2 linked regions of the Chelatococcus sp. YT9 genome follow. The protein of the gene in region 1 interacts with the protein of each later gene in a pairwise test. Links are inferred from orthologs where the notes say so. Each region holds a gene or a part of one and is shown on either strand. Other genes may lie near its edges.

The links.
Region 2: the proteins of gyrA (region 1) and gyrB interact in binary tests that used the Escherichia coli proteins (3 or more experiments, as listed by UniProt). The link is inferred for Chelatococcus sp. YT9 from one-to-one orthologs.

The regions. Positions count from the first base shown.
Region 1 is NZ_JAHBRW010000001.1:50,751-58,851, forward strand. Bases 3,253-6,589 are described here. They hold gyrA (DNA gyrase subunit A), read right to left. Parts: upstream 6,213-6,589; coding sequence 3,453-6,212; downstream 3,253-3,452. In the rest of the region: KIO76_RS00230 (polyphosphate kinase 2 family protein), read left to right, coding at 1-923; KIO76_RS00235 (MmcQ/YjbR family DNA-binding protein), read right to left, coding at 996-1,325; KIO76_RS00240 (EVE domain-containing protein), read right to left, coding at 1,563-1,982; KIO76_RS00245 (threo-3-hydroxy-L-aspartate ammonia-lyase), read right to left, coding at 2,145-3,113; KIO76_RS00255 (esterase-like activity of phytase family protein), read left to right, coding at 6,731-7,840; ssb (single-stranded DNA-binding protein), read right to left, coding at 8,023-8,101. UniProt on the Escherichia coli protein: A type II topoisomerase that negatively supercoils closed circular double-stranded (ds) DNA in an ATP-dependent manner to maintain chromosomes in an underwound state.
Region 2 is NZ_JAHBRW010000001.1:1,612,580-1,624,651, reverse strand. Bases 1,293-4,327 are described here. They hold gyrB (DNA topoisomerase (ATP-hydrolyzing) subunit B), read left to right. Parts: upstream 1,293-1,614; coding sequence 1,615-4,041; downstream 4,042-4,327. Other genes in these bases: KIO76_RS07295 (LysE family translocator), read left to right, coding at 1,293-1,482. Also shown: DNA replication/repair protein RecF, read left to right, coding at 1-738; more of KIO76_RS07295, read left to right, coding at 853-1,292; KIO76_RS07285 (hypothetical protein), read right to left, coding at 4,404-5,204; KIO76_RS07280 (sodium:proton antiporter), read right to left, coding at 5,246-6,661; KIO76_RS07275 (class II glutamine amidotransferase), read left to right, coding at 6,861-7,658; KIO76_RS07270 (potassium/proton antiporter), read right to left, coding at 7,641-9,491; KIO76_RS07265 (transglycosylase domain-containing protein), read left to right, coding at 9,839-12,072. UniProt on the Escherichia coli protein: DNA gyrase negatively supercoils closed circular double-stranded DNA in an ATP-dependent manner to maintain chromosomes in an underwound state.

The sequences.
Region 1 (8,101 bases):
ACAGCGATAAGGAAGCCCCGAGGGTGCTCCCGGCTATCGACTTCGCGTTCCTTAAGGACATGCTCCTCCCCTATCGCATTACGGATGGCGATACGTTCAGAATGAAGGATCATGATCCGGGCGATACTGGCGGCCTTGATCTGGAGAAGGATCACGCCCGCGATCTTCTCGACAAAGGCGTCGCGGCGCTGAGCGCGATCCAGGAGCGTCTCTTCGCCGACAACCACTGGTCAGTCCTGCTCGTTTTCCAGGCGATGGACGCAGCCGGCAAGGACGGCACCATCAAACATGTGATGTCGGGCATCAACCCGCAGGGATGCCAGGTGCATGCTTTCAAGGCTCCCTCGTCCGAGGAACTGGACCACGATTTCCTATGGCGTACGCATCAGCGGCTGCCGGAGCGCGGCCGCATCGGCATTTTCAACCGCTCGTATTACGAGGAGGTGCTCGTCGTCAGGGTCCACCAGGAAATGCTCGACAAGCAAAACCTGCCCCCGCAACTCGTCACCAAATCGATCTGGGACGACCGGCTGAAGGATATCCGTCACCACGAGCGCTATCTTGCTCGCAATGGCATGCTCATCCTGAAATTCTTTCTCAATGTCTCCGAGAAGGAGCAGAAAAAGCGCCTCCTTCAACGCATCGACGATCCCTCCAAGAACTGGAAGTTTGAGAGCAAGGATGTCGACGAGCGGACCTACTGGAAGGCCTATATGCACGCCTATGAGGAAGCAATCCGGGCGACCGCCACCAACTTCGCGCCCTGGTATGTCATCCCCGCTGACAACAAGTGGTTCACCCGGCTCGCCGTGATGGCCGCCGTGGTCACCGAACTCTCCAAGCTCGGCATCGACTTCCCGAAAATTGACGAGGCCGACCGCCACAAGCTGCTCGGTTTCCGCGAGCGGCTTGAAGCCGATTGAATCGCGGACGGTCACCGACCGTAGCCGTGGAAGCCAGCACCCGATATCGCGGCGCCGACTGGGTGCTCCCGCCTATCGGCGTCGGGGCTTGGGCGCGGCAAGCCTATAGGCGGCCTGCAGCGCCGAAATCAAGGTTGCCTCATCCACTGTGCGCAGGTCGCACCGCGTGATCCCCATTCGCCCCCAACCGCCCGGCACGGGGGTGAACACGCCGGGCTCCTGTTCGCAGTAGAAATCACGAAGATCCGGATCGAACATCAGGTTGAGATCGTTCGCGCTGGCGCTCAATGTCGCGAAGGTCTTGCGCGGGGTGCGAAAGGCCGCCCGATCCATATGCGGCGCCTCACGGGAAAGCGGGAAGCTCAGCGCCAGTTCCCGCACGCGTTCGGCCTCAACGGGCATCGCCTAACCTCCTGCCGTTGCGTGGTGATCCGGCCGCCAGAAATGCATCGGCCTCGCTCACGCCCGAAGGCGCTAGAGCGCTTTTCGCTCAATCAGAGACGGCAGATCCCCTCTCTCTTCCCGACTTCTGCCAATGCTCCTGATCGAGAGGCTGGGCTTCATCGAGCGGGATAGCCGGGACAAGCCGGTCATGCCTATCGACTGTCAGCGCTTCCGCGCGATCGGCAACTGCCCAGACTACCCTTTGAGTCCGCCCATGCGCAGAATATGCTCCCATTCCGCGTCCGTCACCGGCTGCACGGACAGGCGCGAGTTGTTGACCAAGACCATGTCCTTGAGAGCCGGATCGGCCTTGATTACCTCCAGCGTCACGGCCTGCGGCAACGCCTCCACCGCTTTCACGTCAACCATTCCAAACCTGCCGGAAGCATCTGTGTGATCGGGATAATATTCCTTGATCACCTCGACGATGCCAACGATCTCCTTCCCCTCGTTCGAGTGATAGAAGAAGCCCCGGTCGCCAATTTTCATCGCCATCAGGTTCAGCTTGGCGCCATGATTGCGGACGCCATTCCAATGGGTTCCCTTCTCGCCGGCTTCACATTGCTGCTGCCACGACCAGGTGGACGGTTCAGACTTGAAGAGCCAATGGGGCATCGCGCGCTCAACTCCTGCAAATAGGGACCCTGAGCATCTCCGCCGCCATTATCGCGAAACGCCCTGATCACTGTGATGCAATCCCGGGCGGCAAGCCGCCGCATAAGTCATCGAGAACTGCGCCAGCAGGGATATACGCTCTCGCCTGCTAATCAAGACCCATCAGGCCGGTGTCAGCAAACGCGCGAAAGTGGCAAGATCGACATTGCCGCCACTGAGAACGATGCCGACCCGCTGCCCCTTGATCGGCACCACGCTGTTGAAGGCAGCTGCAGCGGCGAGGCAGCCTGTAGGCTCCACGACCATCTTCATGCGCTCGGCGAAGAAACGCATGGCATCGACGAGCGCTGCGTCGGCCACCGTTACGACGTCATCCACAAGATCCTGGATGATCGAAAAGGTGATATTCCCGAGCGCCGTCGTCTGCGCACCGTCGGCCAATGTCTTCGGGACATCGATCGTGACGATCCGCCCCTCGCGGAAAGAGCGCGCGCCGTCATCGCCGGCCGCAGGCTCGACGCCAATGACCTGGCACTGCGGAGACAGAGCCTTCGCGGCCAGCACTGACCCCGATAGCAGCCCGCCGCCGCCGAGCGGCACGAGCAGGAGGTCCAGGTCGCCCACCTCCTCGATGAGTTCCTTGGTCGCCGTGCCCTGGCCGGCAATGATCTCCGGATGATCGAAGGGAGGGATCAGGGCCAGGCCGCGCTCGCCTGCGATTCGTTGCCCGATCGCCGCGCGGTCCTCGCTATAGCGGTCATAGAAGACTACTTCGCCACCGTAGCCGCGTGTTGCGGCGACTTTTATGGCCGGCGCATCCTCCGGCATGATGATGACGGTAGGCACGCGGAGAAGCTGCCCGGCCAATGCCACCGCCTGGGCGTGGTTGCCAGAGGAGAACGCCACCACGCCGCGCGTCTTCTGGTCCTCATCGAGCGCCGCGAGGGCGTTATAGGCGCCCCGGAATTTAAAGGCGCCGACGCGCTGGAGATTTTCCGCCTTGAAGAACAGCGATCCTCCCACCCTCTCATCTGCCGTGCGCGAGCGCAGAACAGGCGTGCGATGCGCGATGTTCGCAATGCGCTCGGACGCGCGGGCAACATCATCATAGGTCGGAGCTGAGATCGACATGGGCGGCCCAAAGCAGTGGAACGGAAATTCGCGCCATCCTGCCATAACGGCTTCAAGCTTCAATATGACAGCGGCGTTGCCCGAGCCGACGGGCCATGCCGCGGCCGCGCTAGAGCTGCGGACAGCGCCTTAGATCCACATTGTGGCGGGAACCGACAACGACAACTATGGGTCACAAGACGCTCATTAAACACTGCAATGAATCGAATTAATATATTGATATTAGTGTATTTTTCATCATCCGGCCTTCCATCGCGCTCTGCCGTGTTCCAGTAAAAAGCCCCGGCAATCGCCGGGGCTTCTCATGTTGCCGGAAGATCGAATATTCAGCGAGACTGCCTATTCATCAGCGTCCCCTCCATCGGCGTCGTCAATGTCCGCGCCATCCTCGCTGCCGTCGTCGCTGATGTGCTCGACAGAAACCACCTTCTCATCGTCAGCGGTGTTAAAGACGATCACGCCCTGACTCGAACGGCCGACGATACGAATGCCATCCACCGGCACGCGGATCAGTTGGCCGCCATTGGTGACGAGCATGATCTGGTCGTTGTCCTCGACGGGGAAGGATTCCACCAGCGCGCCGTTGCGATTGTTGACCGCCATCGCCACGATGCCTTTGCCGCCACGGCCGGTGACGCGATATTCATAAGCCGAGGAACGCTTGCCATAGCCGTTTTCGGACAAGGTGAGCACGAACTGCTCCGCCGCGCCCATGGCTGCGTAGCGCTCCTGCCCGAGCTCAAGCGCACCGCTTGTCTCCTCGGCATCGGTGTCGACCTGGGCCTCGGCCGCGTCGCCGTTGGCAGCTTCGCCATTGGCGGCACGGCGCGCGGCACCCGCCAGCTTGAGATAGGCCGAACGCTCGTCGGCGGAGGCCTCCACATGGCGCAGGATCGCCATGGAGATCACCCGGTCGCCGGCAGCGAGCGCGATGCCACGCACGCCGGTGGAGTCGCGTCCCTTAAAGACACGCACGTCCGTCGTCTCGAAGCGGATGCACTGGCCCTTGGCCGTCGTCAGCAGAACATCGTCCGTCTCCGTACAGATGCCCACATCGACGATGGAGTCGCCCTCGTCGAGCTTCATGGCGATCTTGCCGGCGCGATTGACCTGGACGAAGTCCGACAGCTTGTTGCGGCGCACGCCGCCGGAAGCCGTCGCGAACATCACATCCAGCGTCGCCCAGCTGGCCTCATCCTCCGGCAGCGGCATGATGGTCGTGATGCGTTCGCCTTCCACCAGCGGCAGCATGTTGACGAGCGCCTTGCCGCGGGCGTTCGGCGCCGCGAGCGGCAGGCGCCACACCTTTTCCTTGTAGACCTGGCCGCGGGAGGAGAAGAACAGCACCGGCGTGTGGGTGTTGGCGACGAACAGGCGCGTGACGAAATCCTCGTCGCGCGTCTGCATGCCGGAGCGGCCCTTGCCGCCGCGCCGCTGGGCGCGATAGGTCGAGAGCGGCACGCGCTTGATGTAGCCGGCGTGGCTCACGGTGACGACCATGTCCTCGCGCTGGATCAGATCCTCATCGTCGACATCCGAATCCCAGTCGAGAATCTCGGTGCGCCGGGGAGTGGCGAAGGCATCCTTGATGGCGGCGAGTTCATCCCGCACGATGCCTAGGATGCGCGTGCGGGAGCGCAGGATATCGAGATAGTCGGCGATCTCGATCGCCAGTTTGTTCAATTCGTCAGCGATCTCATCACGGCCGAGAGCCGTGAGGCGCCGCAGCGGCAGGTCGAGGATCGCCCTTGCCTGGGTCTCCGACAGCCGGTAGGTGCCATCCTCGGCGACACGATGGTTCGGATCGTCGATGAGGGCGATCAGAGCAGCGACATCATGCGCAGGCCAGTGGCGCGCCATCAGCGCTTCACGGGCAGAATTGGTGTCGGCTGACGAGCGGATAAGCTGGATGATCTCGTCGATATTGGCGACCGCGATGCCGAGGCCGACCAAGATATGGGCGCGATCGCGGGCCTTGTTGAGCAGATATTTCGTGCGCCGGGAAACAACCTCCTCGCGGAAATCCACGAAAGCGCGGATCATGTCGTAGAGGTTGAGGAGTTCCGGCCGGCCGCCGTTCAGCGCCACCATATTGGCGCCGAAGCTCGTCTGCAGCGCGGTGAAACGGTAGAGCTGGTTCAGAACCACATCGGCCACCGCGTCGCGCTTCAGCTCGATCACGATGCGCATACCGTCGCGATCGGACTCGTCGCGCAGGTCGGCGATGCCCTCGATCCGTTTCTCGCGGACAAGATCCGCAATCTTCTCGATCAGCGCCGCCTTGTTCACCTGATAGGGAATTTCGGTGACGATGATCGCCTCGCGATCCTTCCGGATCTGCTCGACAGAGGCGCGAGCACGCATGATGATCGAACCGCGGCCGGTCGAATAGGCCGAGCGGATGCCGCCGCGCCCGAGGATGGTCGCAGCCGTCGGGAAGTCCGGCCCCGGGATGATCTCGGTCAGCGCCTCAAGGCTTATCTCCGGATCCTCGATATAGGCGAAGCATGCATCGACCACCTCGCCGAGATTATGCGGCGGGATGTTGGTCGCCATGCCAACGGCGATGCCGCCCGCGCCATTCACCAGGAGGTTCGGGAAGCCTGCCGGCAGGACCGTTGGCTCGCGCTCGCTGTTGTCGTAGTTGTCCTGGAAATTGACCGTATCTTTGTCGAGATCGTCCAGCAGCGCCATTGCGGGCTTGGCGAGACGCACCTCGGTGTAGCGCATGGCCGCCGGCGGGTCGGCATCGACAGAGCCGAAGTTCCCCTGCCCGTCCAAAAGCGGCAGGCGCATGGAAAAGTCCTGCGCCATGCGCACCAGCGCGTCATAGATCGACTGGTCACCGTGCGGGTGATATTTACCGATCACATCACCGACCACGCGCGCCGACTTGCGATAAGGTTTGTCGGGCGTATAGCCGTTTTCGTACATGGAATAGAGGATGCGGCGGTGCACCGGCTTGAGTCCGTCGCGCACATCCGGCAAGGCGCGGCTCACGATCACGCTCATGGCGTAATCGAGATAGCTGCGCTTCATCTCATCGGAGATCGACACCAGAGCGATGTCGCCGCCGATCTTCTCGTCATCATCTGCCAAGAGAGAATTCCAACAAAAATCTCAGGAAGGGGCTTTTGGAGCGTCCCGAACGGATCCCGTCCGCAATGAGGGGCAGCCTATGCCACGATAGCCATTCCATTCAGGCCCCAGCCCAGCGGCCGTGCCCCGTCCGCATGATGGGGAAACGCACCTGATTCAACGAGTTCATGAGCGATCTCATCGAAAAAAGGGATGCACTTTACCAGTACCAAGCTCTAGCGCATCCGTCCGTGAAAAGCCAGCATTGAGGCCCCCTGTTCACGATTTAATTATCGATATATATCAATATCTTATCCATTGCGGGTAATTCGGTCTGCATCCACGCGCCGCTCTCGCGACGCCCAGCCACCGATTTCGATGATTCGCGACGCATTTTTCGTGGAGGTTCGTCGCCTGGAAAAGCCGCTTGAAGCACATCGCGAGGCTTCCTGGGCTGTCACCGGACCGTCGCCGGATCGGCCTACGGTCGCGCTCGTCAATGTGCCAAGGTCGCTGGGAACGGGCCCGGAGGAACAGCTATGTTGAGATCATGCCTCCTTCTTCCGGCTGCCGTTCTGGCCAGCTTCATCCCTGCGGCTCTCGCCGCCGAAAACATGTCCGGCACCCTGACGCTACGCTTCATCGGCGAGAAGAGCATTCGAGCTCCTCTCGACGTGGACGGAACGCGGGTCGGCGGGCTCTCCGGGCTCGCTTTCGACGCAGCCAGCGGACGCTGGATCGCTCTCAGTGACGATCGCTCGGAGAAGGCGCCCGCTCGCTTCTACAAGCTGACGCTCGACTATGACGCCTCGGGCTTTCGCGCGGTGACAATCGACCAGGCCGTGCCCCTTCGTGACGCCGATGGGAAGCCATTCCCGACACGACGTGTCGACCCGGAGGCGCTGCGCCTCGATCCGGGAAGTGGCGCGCTCTACTGGACGAGCGAAGGGGACGCGACCGCCGGGATCGACCCCGTGCTGCGGGCCAGCACCGCTGACGGGCACCATCTGCGCGAGATCCCGCTGCCTGCCCGCTACCGCGTCAGCACCGATGGCAAACGCGGGCCGCGCAACAATCTCGCCTTTGAAGGACTGGCGCTGACCCCGGACGCGGGAACATTGATCGCGGCGCTGGAGAATGCGCTGGTTGAGGACGGCCCTAAGGCCTCACTGACTGAAACCAGCCCTGTACGTGTTTCCACCTTCAACATGGTATCCGGACAGGCCGGCCCCGAATGGGTCTATGTCACGGATCCGATCCGCATGGCCCCTGCCAAGCCCGGCGGCTTCGCAGACAATGGCGTCTCCGACATTCTCGCTCTCGACGAAGGATCCCTGCTCGTCATGGAACGCGGCTACAGCGCGGGCAAAGGAAACGATATCCGTCTTTACCGTGCGGACCGGCGGAATGCGACCGACGTTTCCGCCATCGACGCTCTTTCCGGCGCAAGCTGGGTGCCGCTCGCGAAAACGCTGGTCCTGGATCTTGCCACCCTCGGCACAGCGCTCGACAACTTCGAGGGCATGGATTTCGGCCCCCGGCTGAATAACGGCAACCGCACGCTGGTGATCGTCTCCGACGACAATTTCAACGAGGCGCAGACCACGAAATTCCTGGCCTTCGAGGTCATCGAAACAGGCGGGACATAAGGCCTATCGACATTCACGCTCTTGGCGCGGATGTAATGCGGCCTCATCCGGACGTTACCGCTCCAACAGGACGGCGCCGTGTAACGGAAGGTGGGCCCCTTGGGCCGTACCGTTACCGGATCCCGGCGCGAGCCCGCGCTCGTCCCAGATGACGTCGCGGGCTATCGATGCGTGTTGTTGGGCTAGAACGGAATATCGTCGTCAAGGTCACTGGCGTATTTTGAACCGCCGCTCGCGGCCGGGCGCCGGTCCGGGGAGCGC
Region 2 (12,072 bases), 1.6 Mb from region 1 along the record:
GGCGATCGCCGTCGTTTCCTGGATCGGCTCGTTCTGGCTGTCGACGCCGGCCACGGCACACGCGTCAATGCATTCGAGAAGGCCATGCGCGGCCGCAACCGGCTTCTAGCCGAGGATGCCCCCCATCGTGCCTGGCTCGACGCGGTGGAACGGGAGTTGGCAGAGCTTGGTGTCGCCGTTGCCGCGGCGCGGGCAGAAACGGTGGCACGGCTCGCCGCGCTAATCGAAGCGACCCGCAATGATGCCTCACCGTTTCCCTCGGCCGAGCTGCGGCTGGACGGTGAGATCGAGGCGATGGTCAACGCGACAGCGGCCGTCGAGGTCGAGGATTACTATCGCCGTCTGCTGCATGACGGCCGAGGGCGTGACAAGGCGGCCGGCCGCACGCTCACGGGGCCGCAGACAAGCGAACTCGTCGTTCATCATCGGGGCAAGGGGATGCCCGCCAGCCAATGCTCGACCGGCGAGCAAAAGGCGCTGCTGATCGGGCTCGTGCTCGCCCATGCCCGGCTTGTCGCGACCATGAGCGGGATCGCACCACTGGTGCTGATGGATGAGGTCGCGGCCCATCTCGATCCACGCCGACGCGCCGCACTCTACGAGGAACTCCGGACGTTGGGATCTCAAGTCTGGATGACGGGCGCCGATCCTGCGCTCTTCACTGACCTGCCGGAGGGCTCAGCACGCTTCCTGGTAACAGGGGGTGCGGTAACACCTTATGGCACAAGCCCAATTTGATCGCCCGCCGGCGGCTGGGCGCGTGGATCGCTATCTTCGCGCAGCGCGCCATTTCTGATATGAGCAACAACAACGTTTTCGCTGTTCAACGCCCTATCATGAGAAGCTGAGACAATGTCCGGCCTTGACCTGATAAGCCTCGCCGTCTTCGCCAGCGTGCTCGCCGCGGCGGGCGCATCGCCCGGGCCGGCGGTCGCCGCCATTCTGGCGCGCGTGCTTGCGCGCGGAGCGGCAGGCGTCGCTCCCTTTCTAGCCGGCCTTATTGTCGGGGACGTCATCTGGCTGGCGGCCGCGGTGCTCGGTCTCGCCGTGGTCGCCCAGACATTCCATGGGCTCTTCCTCATGATCCGATATCTCGGCGCGGCCTACCTGCTTTGGTTGGCGTGGAAGCTCTGGTTCGCACCGGTTTCGGCCGTTCCTGGAACCAGCGCTGAAGCGGGTCGCGGTGAGCGGGGCGTGCGCGCTTTCATCGGCGGTCTCATGCTCACGCTGGGCAACCCGAAAACCATGATGTTCTACCTCGCGCTGCTGCCCAACATCATCAATCTGGCGGATGTTCGCCTTCTGGCCTTCGTCGAGCTTGCCGGCGTCATCGTCGCTGTATTGACCGGCGTGTTCACCGGCTATGTGCTTCTGGCGACGCGCGTTCGCCGGCTCTTCACCTCCCCGCGCGCCATGCGTTGGCTCAATCGGGGCAGTGGGACCGTGATGGCCGGCGCAGCCGTTGCGGTGGCAACGCGATAAAGCCGCATTCTCAAGGGAAAAGTGCCCGCGCGGGCGTGAAATCTCACGCCCGAATGATTAGATTTATGCTGTCGAATCAAAGGCTGCGGCTCGATCGCAGCAATCCTTACCGATATCGGATTGGACCCATCCATGGCTGAACCCGCCCGCGACGTGAACGAAGAGTCCTATGGCGCCGATTCCATCAAGGTGCTCAAGGGCCTCGATGCCGTCCGCAAGCGCCCGGGCATGTATATCGGCGATACCGACGATGGCTCCGGCCTCCACCACATGGTGTACGAGGTCGTGGACAACGCGATCGACGAGGCGCTCGCCGGTCATGCGACGCAGGTCACCGTGACGCTGAATGCCGACGGCTCCGTCACCGTATCCGATAACGGCCGCGGGATCCCGACTGACATTCACCCCGGCGAGGGCATTTCAGCGGCCGAGGTCATCATGACCCAGCTGCATGCGGGCGGGAAGTTCGACCAGAATTCCTACAAGGTCTCCGGCGGCCTGCATGGCGTTGGCGTATCCGTGGTCAACGCACTGTCGACCTGGCTGAAGGTGCGCATCTGGCGCGGCGGCAAGGAGCATTTCGTCGAGTTTCGGCATGGCAACGTGGTAGCGCCGCTCGCCGTCGTCGGTGAAGCCCCGGTGGACAAGCGCGGCACGGAAGTCTCCTTCCTCGCCTCGCCCGAAACCTTCAGCATGGTGGAATACGACTACGCCACCCTGGAGCATCGCCTGCGTGAACTGGCGTTCCTGAACTCCGGCGTGCGCATTATCCTGACGGACAATCGCCATGCCGAGCGCAAGGTCGAGGAGCTGTTCTACGAGGGGGGCGTCGAGGCCTTCGTCCACTATCTAGACCGCACCAAATCGTCCCTTCTCGACAAGCCAATCGTGATTCGCGGGGAGCGCGACGGCGTCGGCGTCGAGGTGGCTCTCTGGTGGAACGACAGCTACCACGAGAATGTGCTCGTCTTCACGAACAATATCCCCCAGCGGGACGGCGGAACCCATCTTGCCGGCTTCCGAGGCGCCCTCACGCGCCAGATCACCGGCTATGCCGAAAGCTCGGGCCTCTCCAAGAAAGAGAAGGTCGGCCTGACCGGTGACGATTGCCGCGAGGGTCTGACAGCCGTTGTTTCCGTGAAGGTACCGGACCCGAAGTTCTCGTCCCAGACCAAGGACAAGCTCGTGTCGTCGGAGGTCCGGCCGGCGGTCGAGGGCGTCGTCAACGAGGCGCTCGCGATCTGGCTCGAGGAGAACCCCTCCGATGCCAAGACCGTGGTCGGTAAGGTGGTGGAAGCGGCGGCCGCGCGCGAAGCCGCCCGCAAGGCGCGTGAGTTGACCCGGCGCAAGGGCGCGCTCGATATTGCCTCGCTCCCCGGCAAGCTTGCCGACTGTCAGGAGCGCGATCCGGCCAAGGCGGAACTCTTCATCGTCGAGGGTGACTCGGCCGGTGGATCCGCCAAACAGGGCCGCAACCGGGAATATCAGGCCGTGCTGCCGCTGCGTGGCAAGATCCTCAATGTCGAGCGCGCGCGCTTCGACAAGATGCTGTCCTCGGAGCAGATCGGCACGCTGATCACCGCCCTCGGGACCGGCATCGGCCGCGAGGATTTCAATGCCGACAAGCTGCGCTACCACAAGATCATCATCATGACGGACGCGGACGTGGACGGCAGCCACATCCGCACGTTGCTGCTCACCTTCTTCTTCCGGCAGATGCCGGAGCTGATCGAGCGCGGGCATATCTTCATCGCCCAGCCGCCCCTCTATAAGGTCACCCGCGGCAAGTCGCAGCAGTATCTCAAGGACGAGCGTGCGCTGGAAGACTATCTCCTTGAGGGTGGGCTCGACGGAGCCCTGCTGCGTTTCGCCAACGGCGAGGAGCGAGCAGGGCTCGACCTGAGGGCTCTCGTCGATGAGTCGCGGCTCGTGCGGCATGTCCTCAGCAACCTCCACACCCGCTATGACCGCGCCGTCGTGGAGCAAGCTGCCATCGCCGGTGCGCTGCGCCCGCAGGTGGCTGAAGAGCCTGAGACCGCGAATGAGGCCGCCGCTTACATCGCGCGCCGTCTCGACGCTCTTGCAGAGGAAACGGAACGTGGCTGGGAAGGCCGCGCCGAAGCGGGCGGCTTCGTCTTCAGCCGGGTCGTTCGCGGCGTCAAGCAGGTGGCGAGCCTCGATGCCGCGCTGCTCGCCTCGTCCGAGGCCCGGAAGCTCGACGAGCATGCAGCCAGCCTGCAGACCTACGCGCGCCCCTCGAAGCTCATCCGCCGCAACGAGGAAATCGCCGTGGACGGGCCGGTCAGCCTGTTCAACGCGGTGGCGACCACGGGCCGCAAGGGCATTCAGCTGCAGCGCTACAAGGGGCTCGGCGAGATGAATCCGGACCAGCTCTGGTCCACCACGCTCGACCGCGATGTGCGCTCCCTGCTGCAGGTGAAGATCAAGGAAGTCACCGACGCGGACGATATCTTCGTCAAGCTGATGGGAGATACGGTGGAGCCGCGCCGTGAGTTCATCCAGGCGAACGCCCTGAACGTGGCGAACCTCGACGTCTGAGGCCGTTCCCCAAGCGCGATCGGCATCGGCAGCCGCATACCGGCATCCGGCCGAGCGAGAGCGAGGCGACGCTTCCAGATCCCGGGCCGTCGCTTCGCGGCTTCCAGGCTGACATGTCTGAAAGCCCGCGCTGCCCCCCTTTATGAAAGGGTGGCCTCGCACCAGCGAGGGGGTGGGGCACGAGGAAGAGACGATGCTCTTCTGGCCAGCATCTGTTGGCTATTTGGTCGGATCAGCGTGAGGTGAACCCCACCCGGCGCCTGCGGCGGCGCCCTCTCCGGAGGCGACGGATGGACGCGTCGCGGCTGACTTGATAGCGCCGCGTATCGCCGCAAACCGAAAGCCTTGAAGGGCGCTCCGTTCTAGCGGTCACTCGGCCGCCGGAAGGCGAGCACCTTGTCAGTATAAGTTTCGACCACAACGCTGAAGGGCGTGCCGTCAGGTACGCTCAGCACTGCTTCATGCCGTATGACCTCGGTGGGAACGGCGAGAGGGCCCGTGGCCGGCGTCCGAACCTGTCGGCTCGACATTTCCCACCCGTCCGGGAGCGGCGTCCATAACAAGCGTGCTGAAAGCGTCCGCCGCCGGAACTGAAGCGCTTGCACCGCACGTCCGAAAGCTGTGTCGGTTTCGTCCAACAGCCGGTTCATCTCCGGCGTGAGCCGGGCTGGCACATACCAATTGTCCGCTTCCGATAGTACGAAGTCGCCGCAGACAAGCTGAACGCGCCGATAGCGCACGGGTTCTTCTTCCGCCACCGCGAGCGTCTGTCTGATTGCCGCCGTCGGCGCCTTGTCGGCACCGCGCACCAGCCGCGCCACCACGCGTACCGGTGAGGCGAGCTGGTGCCGCGCGCACCAGCGCTCCAAGGTGAGGGTAGCGCTTGGGTTGCTAAGGAGTTCGGCGTTGAGGGTCTGCAGCAGCGCCAGCGCCTCCAGGCGGCCAACGAAATCATCCTGCCAGGCGAACAGGCGTGGCGGTGGGGCACTATCGGCCTGAACTGGACCGGCCGCGAGAACGAGAGCGACACCAGCTCCTACGGCGCTGCCGACGGCTGTCACTTTGACTGCGGTCTCAAAGGAGCCCTTGACGGCGCATTTGGCCGTTACCTTCGCGGTCTTCTTCGCAACATGTCCCGCGGCAGCCATCGCCTGGAGCAGCATGCGGGATTTCGCCCCTGGCCGTCGAAGCATATCGGAACGCCTCACAGGTAGAACAACAACGTCACCAGCAGAAATACCGGAATGAGAATGCCGCCCGACCACAGCATATAGCCAAAGAAGCTCGGCATCTTGACGCCGCGGTGGCGAGCGATGGCATAGACCATGAAATTCGGCGCGTTGCCGATATAGCTGTTGGCCCCCATGAAAACGGCGCCGGCCGAGATCGCTGTCAAGATCAGCGCCCCCTCGCGCATGAGGTGCTGGGCATCCCCGCCCGCCAGCTCGAAGAAGACGAGATAGGTAGGCGCGTTATCGAGGAAGGAGGACAGAATGCCGGTCAGCCAGAAATAGGCGACCGGCACAGGTTCTCCCGCAGGGCCGGTCACGAGGTTGACCAGCGGCGCAAATGCGCCGGAGGAGCCCGCCCTGAGCATGGCCATAACCGGGATCATGCAGGTGAAAATCGCGGCGAAGAGCTTGGCGACCTCAAGGATCGGGCCCCAGCTGAATCCATTGGCTTGCCGGATACCTTGCCGGGTCAGGGCCAGCGAGGCCAGCGCCACCAGCACGAACACGATATCACGCAGCACGTTCTGCAACTCGACCCGCGCACCGGGGAGATCGAAGGCTATGCCCGGCTTCCAGGTCGCGCTGACGAGAACGGCGGCGATGATCACACCGATCAGGACGAAATTCGCCAACCCTTCGACCCCAAGACGGCTCTCGGGGGTCGGATCGCGCAGACGGGGGCCGATTTCCTCCCGTTTGTAGAGGCGCCAATCCAGGAGGAAGAAGCCCCCCAGGAGGATCCCCACGACGAGCAGCGTCTGAGGGAGGAGGTGCTGCGTGGTCCAGAAAAAATCCACGCCGCGTAGAAAACCCAGAAACAGCGGCGGGTCACCAAGCGGCGTCAGCGAACCGCCGATATTCGCCACGAGGAAGATGAAGAACACGACCACATGGGCATTGTGCCGGCGATCGTCGTTGGCGCGCAGCAGCGGACGGATGAGCACCATGGCGGCGCCCGTCGTGCCGATGATGCTGGCGAGACCCGCCCCGATGGCAAGGATGGCGGTGTTCGTCGCGGGACTGCCGCGCAGGTTGCCGCGCACCAGGATGCCGCCGGCGCAGGTGAAGAGCGCGAAGAGAAGCGCGATGAACGGCACATATTCCAGAAGCGCCGTATGCATGAGCGCCTCGAAGGCAACATCCGCACCCTCGAGGAGCGCGAGCGGGAGAGCCGTTAAAATACCCCAGATCAGGGCGATCTTGCCATAATGATGCTCCCAAACATGGGCAAAAAACAGCGGTCCGAGCGCGATCGACAAGAGGATCCCGACAAAGGGCGTGGCCCAAAGCAGCGCCAGAGAAGAGCCATCGAGTTCAGCCGCCGCGGCTGGGAACGCGCTGGCCAGGAAGGCGGTGGCGCTCGCTGCGATGATACTGCCCTTTTTCAAGGCGCCCCCTTGTGCTGGTTGCTGTTGGATGCCGGCTTGCCGCAAGCTTGGCGGCTACTCTGGTTAAGGCTTTCGTGAGACGCTGGCAATGACAGCGTGATTCGCGATCACGGGAGCCCGCAGGACAGTGCCGCACGTGGCGGCCCGCGCCTGTCGTCGTTTTCGTTCGGCCGCGCGAGGCGCGAGAGGGTCCGTTGGAATGTGCCGCTTTCTTGCTTACCACGGTGAACCGGTGCTGCTGGAGGATCTGATCTGCGCCTCCGACCATTCCCTCATCCACCAGTCGTTGCATGCCCTGGAATGCAAGACGGAAACCAACGGCGATGGCTTCGGGCTGGGCTGGTATGGCGAGCGGCCCATCCCCGGTATCTTCCGCGATCTCCGACCGGCCTGGTCCGACGAGAACCTGCGCTCGCTCTGCGCGCAGGTGCGCTCGCCTCTCTTCTTCGCGCATGTGCGAGCAGCGACCGGCACAGCGACGAGCCGGGCCAACTGCCACCCGTTTTCCTATGGCCCATGGCTGTTCATGCATAATGGCCAGATTGGTGACTATGTCCGCATCAAGCGCCAGCTCGAGGCCGTCCTTCCCGACAGCCTCTATGACATGCGCCAGGGAACGACCGATTCCGAGGTTCTGTTCCTGCTGACGCTGGCGCGTGTCGAGGCTGGCATGGCGCCGGATGACGCACTCGCCGATATGCTCGCTCTCGTGAAGAACACCATGCTCGCGGCTGGCATCACAGCGCCGCTGCGTTTTACCGCCACGCTTTCGAACGGGGAGACCACGTGGGCGGTTCGCACGGCATGCGATGACTATCCCCCCAGTCTTTATATGCTCACCCGGCCACGGGCGGTCATTTTCGCCTCCGAACCCCTGGAAATGCGCCGCGACGGCTGGCAGGCCCTGCCTCCCCACTCAATTGCCGTCGTGCAGCATGGCAGGGAGGCGACGGTCACACCCTTCTCGGTACGTGCGCCTTCACTTAACGCGGCCTGAACTCCGACGGTGTAGAACCTCTGCTATACGGTTGGCCGTGTGTTGCGCGGCAGCACGGATGCGCGCGAGAGCCGGCGCCACAATACGCGATTGGGCCAGGGGCGCGTCCTCCGCAGTGTCGCCGACGATGAGGGCGATCGCCGTCACGACGCCATCCCGCACGCTGCGGGCGATCAGGGTGATATTGCCGATATCGAGCCGATCGCCTTCGCGCACGCCTTCCTCGAAGGTGTCGGCGAACATCGCGCCCAATGTCAGACCTTGCAAGCTCTCGTCCGGCTCGACGCCATAGGCGCTGGCGAGATCGGCGAACTTGATGTCCGGCGAGAAGGTGAACACGGCCGTCAAAGCACGGCTCTGGTGGCCCTCGAATGCGGCGAACAGGCGGTCCAGCCGGCGGATACGATCTGGTGGGACCAGGAAATAGCCGTAATCACCGACGCTGAGCACGCCTGCCTCCTCCGGCGTGAGCACAGAATCGTTGCGCACGATCAAGACCGCTCGCGCCCAGGACGGCAGAGTGCCACGCTGGATAACGGGACTGTCGGCGAGAAGCGGATAGCCAACCATCTCCAAGTCGACCTTGCCCGGCAGATCAATCTCGACGCGGCTGATCTCCGGAGCCGGATCGGCCAGGGCAACCCCCGTGTGCCGCGCCACGAAGGCCACGCTCCAGCCCTGCACCAGCAACGAGACCAGCACCACGAAGAAGGCCACGTTGAAATAGAGCTCGGCGTCAGGCACCTGCGTCAGCTGGGGGATGGCAGCGAGGAAGATTGATACGGCGCCACGCAGACCGACCCATGAGACGAAGGTCTTTTCCTGGCGGCTGAAGCGGAAGGGTGTCAGGCAGAGCCAGACCGCCACGGGACGACCAACCAGCATGAGAAAAGCTGCGACGGCAAGGGCCGGCAACGCATGCGCCATCAGCCTCTCGGGGGAGACGAGCAGGCCGAGGACGAGAAACATGATGATTTGGCAGAGCCACGTCGCCGCATCATGGAAGCTCAGGATCGAGGCGAAGGCCCTCACGGGACGGTTGCCGACGACGAGGCCGGCGAGATAGACGGCGATGAAGCCCGAACCATCGAGAATGCCAGCGAGTCCGTAGATCATCACGGCGAGCGAGATGACGAACAGCGGATGGAGGCCAGCCGGCAGAGTGACCCGATTGATGAGCCAGGCGATGGCGAGCCCCCCGCCTATGCCAAGGCCACCACCGATCAAGCATTGGCGCATCAGATGCAGCGGGATGTTGGCGATCTCCGAATCAAGCCCGGCATGTCCCTGCGCGCCTATGAGGGTAACGAGCAGTACCACCAGGAAGACGGCGACCGGATCGTTGGTCGCCGATTCGACCTCGATGGTGGCGTTCACCCGGCGCTTGAGCTGCAGACCTCGCGCCCGCATGAGAAAGAACACGGCCGCGGCATCGGTGGATGCAACGATCGAGCCTGTCAGAAATCCTTGCAGATAATCCAGGTTGAGGAGTGGCATGGCCACGAGGCCGGTGAGCCCGGCGGTGATGACGACACCAACCGTGGCAAGCAGCACCGCCGGGGCAGCACCGCCACGGACGCTGGCCAGCCGGGTGCGGAGCCCACCATCGAAGAGGATGATGGCCAGCGCCAGGGAGCCAATGAGATACATGGCCCGGTAGTCGTCGAAAAGGATGCCGCCCGGCCCTGCTTCGCCCGCCACCATGCCGATCAGAATGAACACCAGGAGCAAGGGCGCGCCGAAACGGGAGGCCATCAGGCTGGACAGAATGCCGATGGCCACAAGCCCGGCGCCGCCGAAGAGCAGCGAGTTGACGAAAACGATCGTGTTCATTCGGCCCTGCACTCCGGGCCGGACGGACTAGGATGCAGCCATATGTCGACTCGGGAGTGACATGCTGCGGCACCGAAAGGCCTCGTGCAAGCAGCAAGGTCACACCGCGCCAAGAAACTTCATCATCACCCGTCATTCAGGGTAACAGCCCCTTAATCTGCCACATTTACGATGCCTTTCGTGGATTGTCGGAAATGCGAGGTGGAATTCATGCGCTATGCGCGGGGACTCCTTGCATGCGCCGGCGGACGAGCCGATAGGAGCCATGCGCCTGGTCAACGGCGGGGACAATGGCAGCGACCGTGCCGCGGCCCGGAAGCGCCGGTATCAATGCTCGAGGACAGGACATGCGGGACTTCGACCGCCGCGGGCATGACCCGGATGACGAGGCGGCCTTTTACCACGATCAACGCTCACGGGCGCCGGAGATGCGGCGCCGACAGGGGCCGCGCGGGAGCGCCCAGCCTAGCCAAGCGCGCGAAGAGCGTGTTTTCGCCGGCGACGCCGACATCGTGCTCTCGCCCCGCGACCGTGCGGGGGGATCATTCGGCGAACATGGCTTCAGCGGCCGCGCGTCGGGTGCGCGGGGTCGAAAGGGCGAGCCTGCGGCGAGGCCAGGCGAGCGCAGGGAGCCTTCTTTCACGTCTGATACTGGCTTCGCAGCCGCATCTCCTTTCGCGGGGGAGTCTGATTTCGACGTCACCATGACGAGCGACGACAGAGGTGCCGACCCCGGCAACGACAGCCGCACCGAGGATAGTATGATGGCAGCGTCCCCGCGTAAGAAGGGTGGATCTGGTGGCGGCAACGGCCGGGGCGGCCGTGGCGGCAGCGGTGCTGGAAAAGGGAGGAAGCGGCGCAAGCGTTCATTCCTCGGACGCGTCTTCGGCCTCTTCATCGTACTTGCGGTATGGTGCGTCGTTGGACTTGCCGGCGTCGTGGCCTATCACTTCGCGCAGTTGCCACCCATGTCGGAACTCACCGTTCCGAAGCGCCCTCCCAATGTTGCGATCATGGCGGCGGACGGCTCGCTGCTCGCCAACCGCGGCGACACCGGCGGCCAGACGATCGCCATCCACGACTTGCCGCCGTACCTGCCGATGGCCTTCCTTGCCATCGAGGACAGGCGCTTCTACAGCCATTTCGGCGTCGATCCGGTCGGCATTGCCCGCGCGGCCTTTCGCAATGTCACCAGCCGCGGTGTGGCGCAGGGCGGTTCCACCCTCACGCAGCAGCTCGCCAAGAACATGTTCCTGACGCAGGAACGCACCCTTTCGCGCAAGATCCAAGAGGCGATCCTCGCGCTTTGGCTGGAGCAGACCTACACCAAGGACCAAATTCTCGAGCTCTATCTCAACCGCGTCTATTTCGGTGCCGGAGCCTACGGCGTCGAGGCGGCCGCCCTGCGCTATTTCGGCAAGCACGCGAGCGAGGTCTCCCTCGCCGAAGCCGCCATGCTGGCGGGCCTCGTTCAGGCGCCATCGCGCCTTGCACCGAGCCGCAACCCGCAGGCTGCCCGCGCCCGGGCGGAAGTCGTGCTGGGTGCCATGGTCGACGCGGGCTTCATCACGGATAAGGCGGCCAAGGCGGCCGTGCTCGCCCCCGCCACGGCCGTGAAGGCGAAGGGCGCTGGCTCGGCCAATTATGCCGCCGACTATGTGATGGACGTGCTCGACGACTATGTCGGCAAGGTCGACATGGATATCGTCGTGGAGACGACGATCGATAATCGCCTGCAGGCGGCTGCCGAGCGCGCGCTGGTCGAGGAGCTTGACCAGAAGGGTGCCAAATACAAGGCGAGTCAGGGCGCTCTCGTGTCGCTCGCCACGGATGGCGCCATCCGTGCGCTGATCGGCGGACGGAATTATTCCGACAGCCAGTTCAACCGCGCGACCACGGCGAAGCGGCAGCCGGGCTCCTCGTTCAAGGCTTTCGTCTATCTCGCCGCGCTAGAAAACGGCCTCACGCCGGACACCGTGCGGGAGGACTCCCCTATCAATATACGCGGCTGGCAACCGGCGAACGCAAACCGGCGCTACAATGGACCGATCACGCTCGCCACGGCGCTCGCCTATTCCATCAACACGGTTGCTGTGAAGCTCGCGGTGGAAATGGGACCGCGGGCCGTCGTCCGCACCGCCCAGCGCCTGGGCATCACCTCATCGCTCCAGGCCAATCCATCGATCGCGCTTGGCACCTCGGAAGTCACGCCGATCGAGCTCGTCGCGGCCTTCGATGCCTTCGCCAACGGCGGCATCGGAGTCATCCCGTACGCGGTGAAGACCGTGAAATCCGCAGACGGCAAGGTGCTGTACAAGCGGACCGCCGTCGATCTCGGCCGGGTCATCGAGCCCGCGCAGCTCGGCATGATGAACGGCATGCTGCGGGAGGCCGTCACCATTGGCACCGCCAAGGGCGCCCAGCTCCCGGGCTGGGAAGTCGCCGGCAAGACAGGCACGTCACAGGATTACCGCGACGCCTGGTTCATCGGCTTCACGGGCAAGGGCGTTACCGGTGTGTGGATCGGCAACGACGACAACTCGCCGACCAGACGCGCCTCCGGCGGCAACCTGCCTGTCGA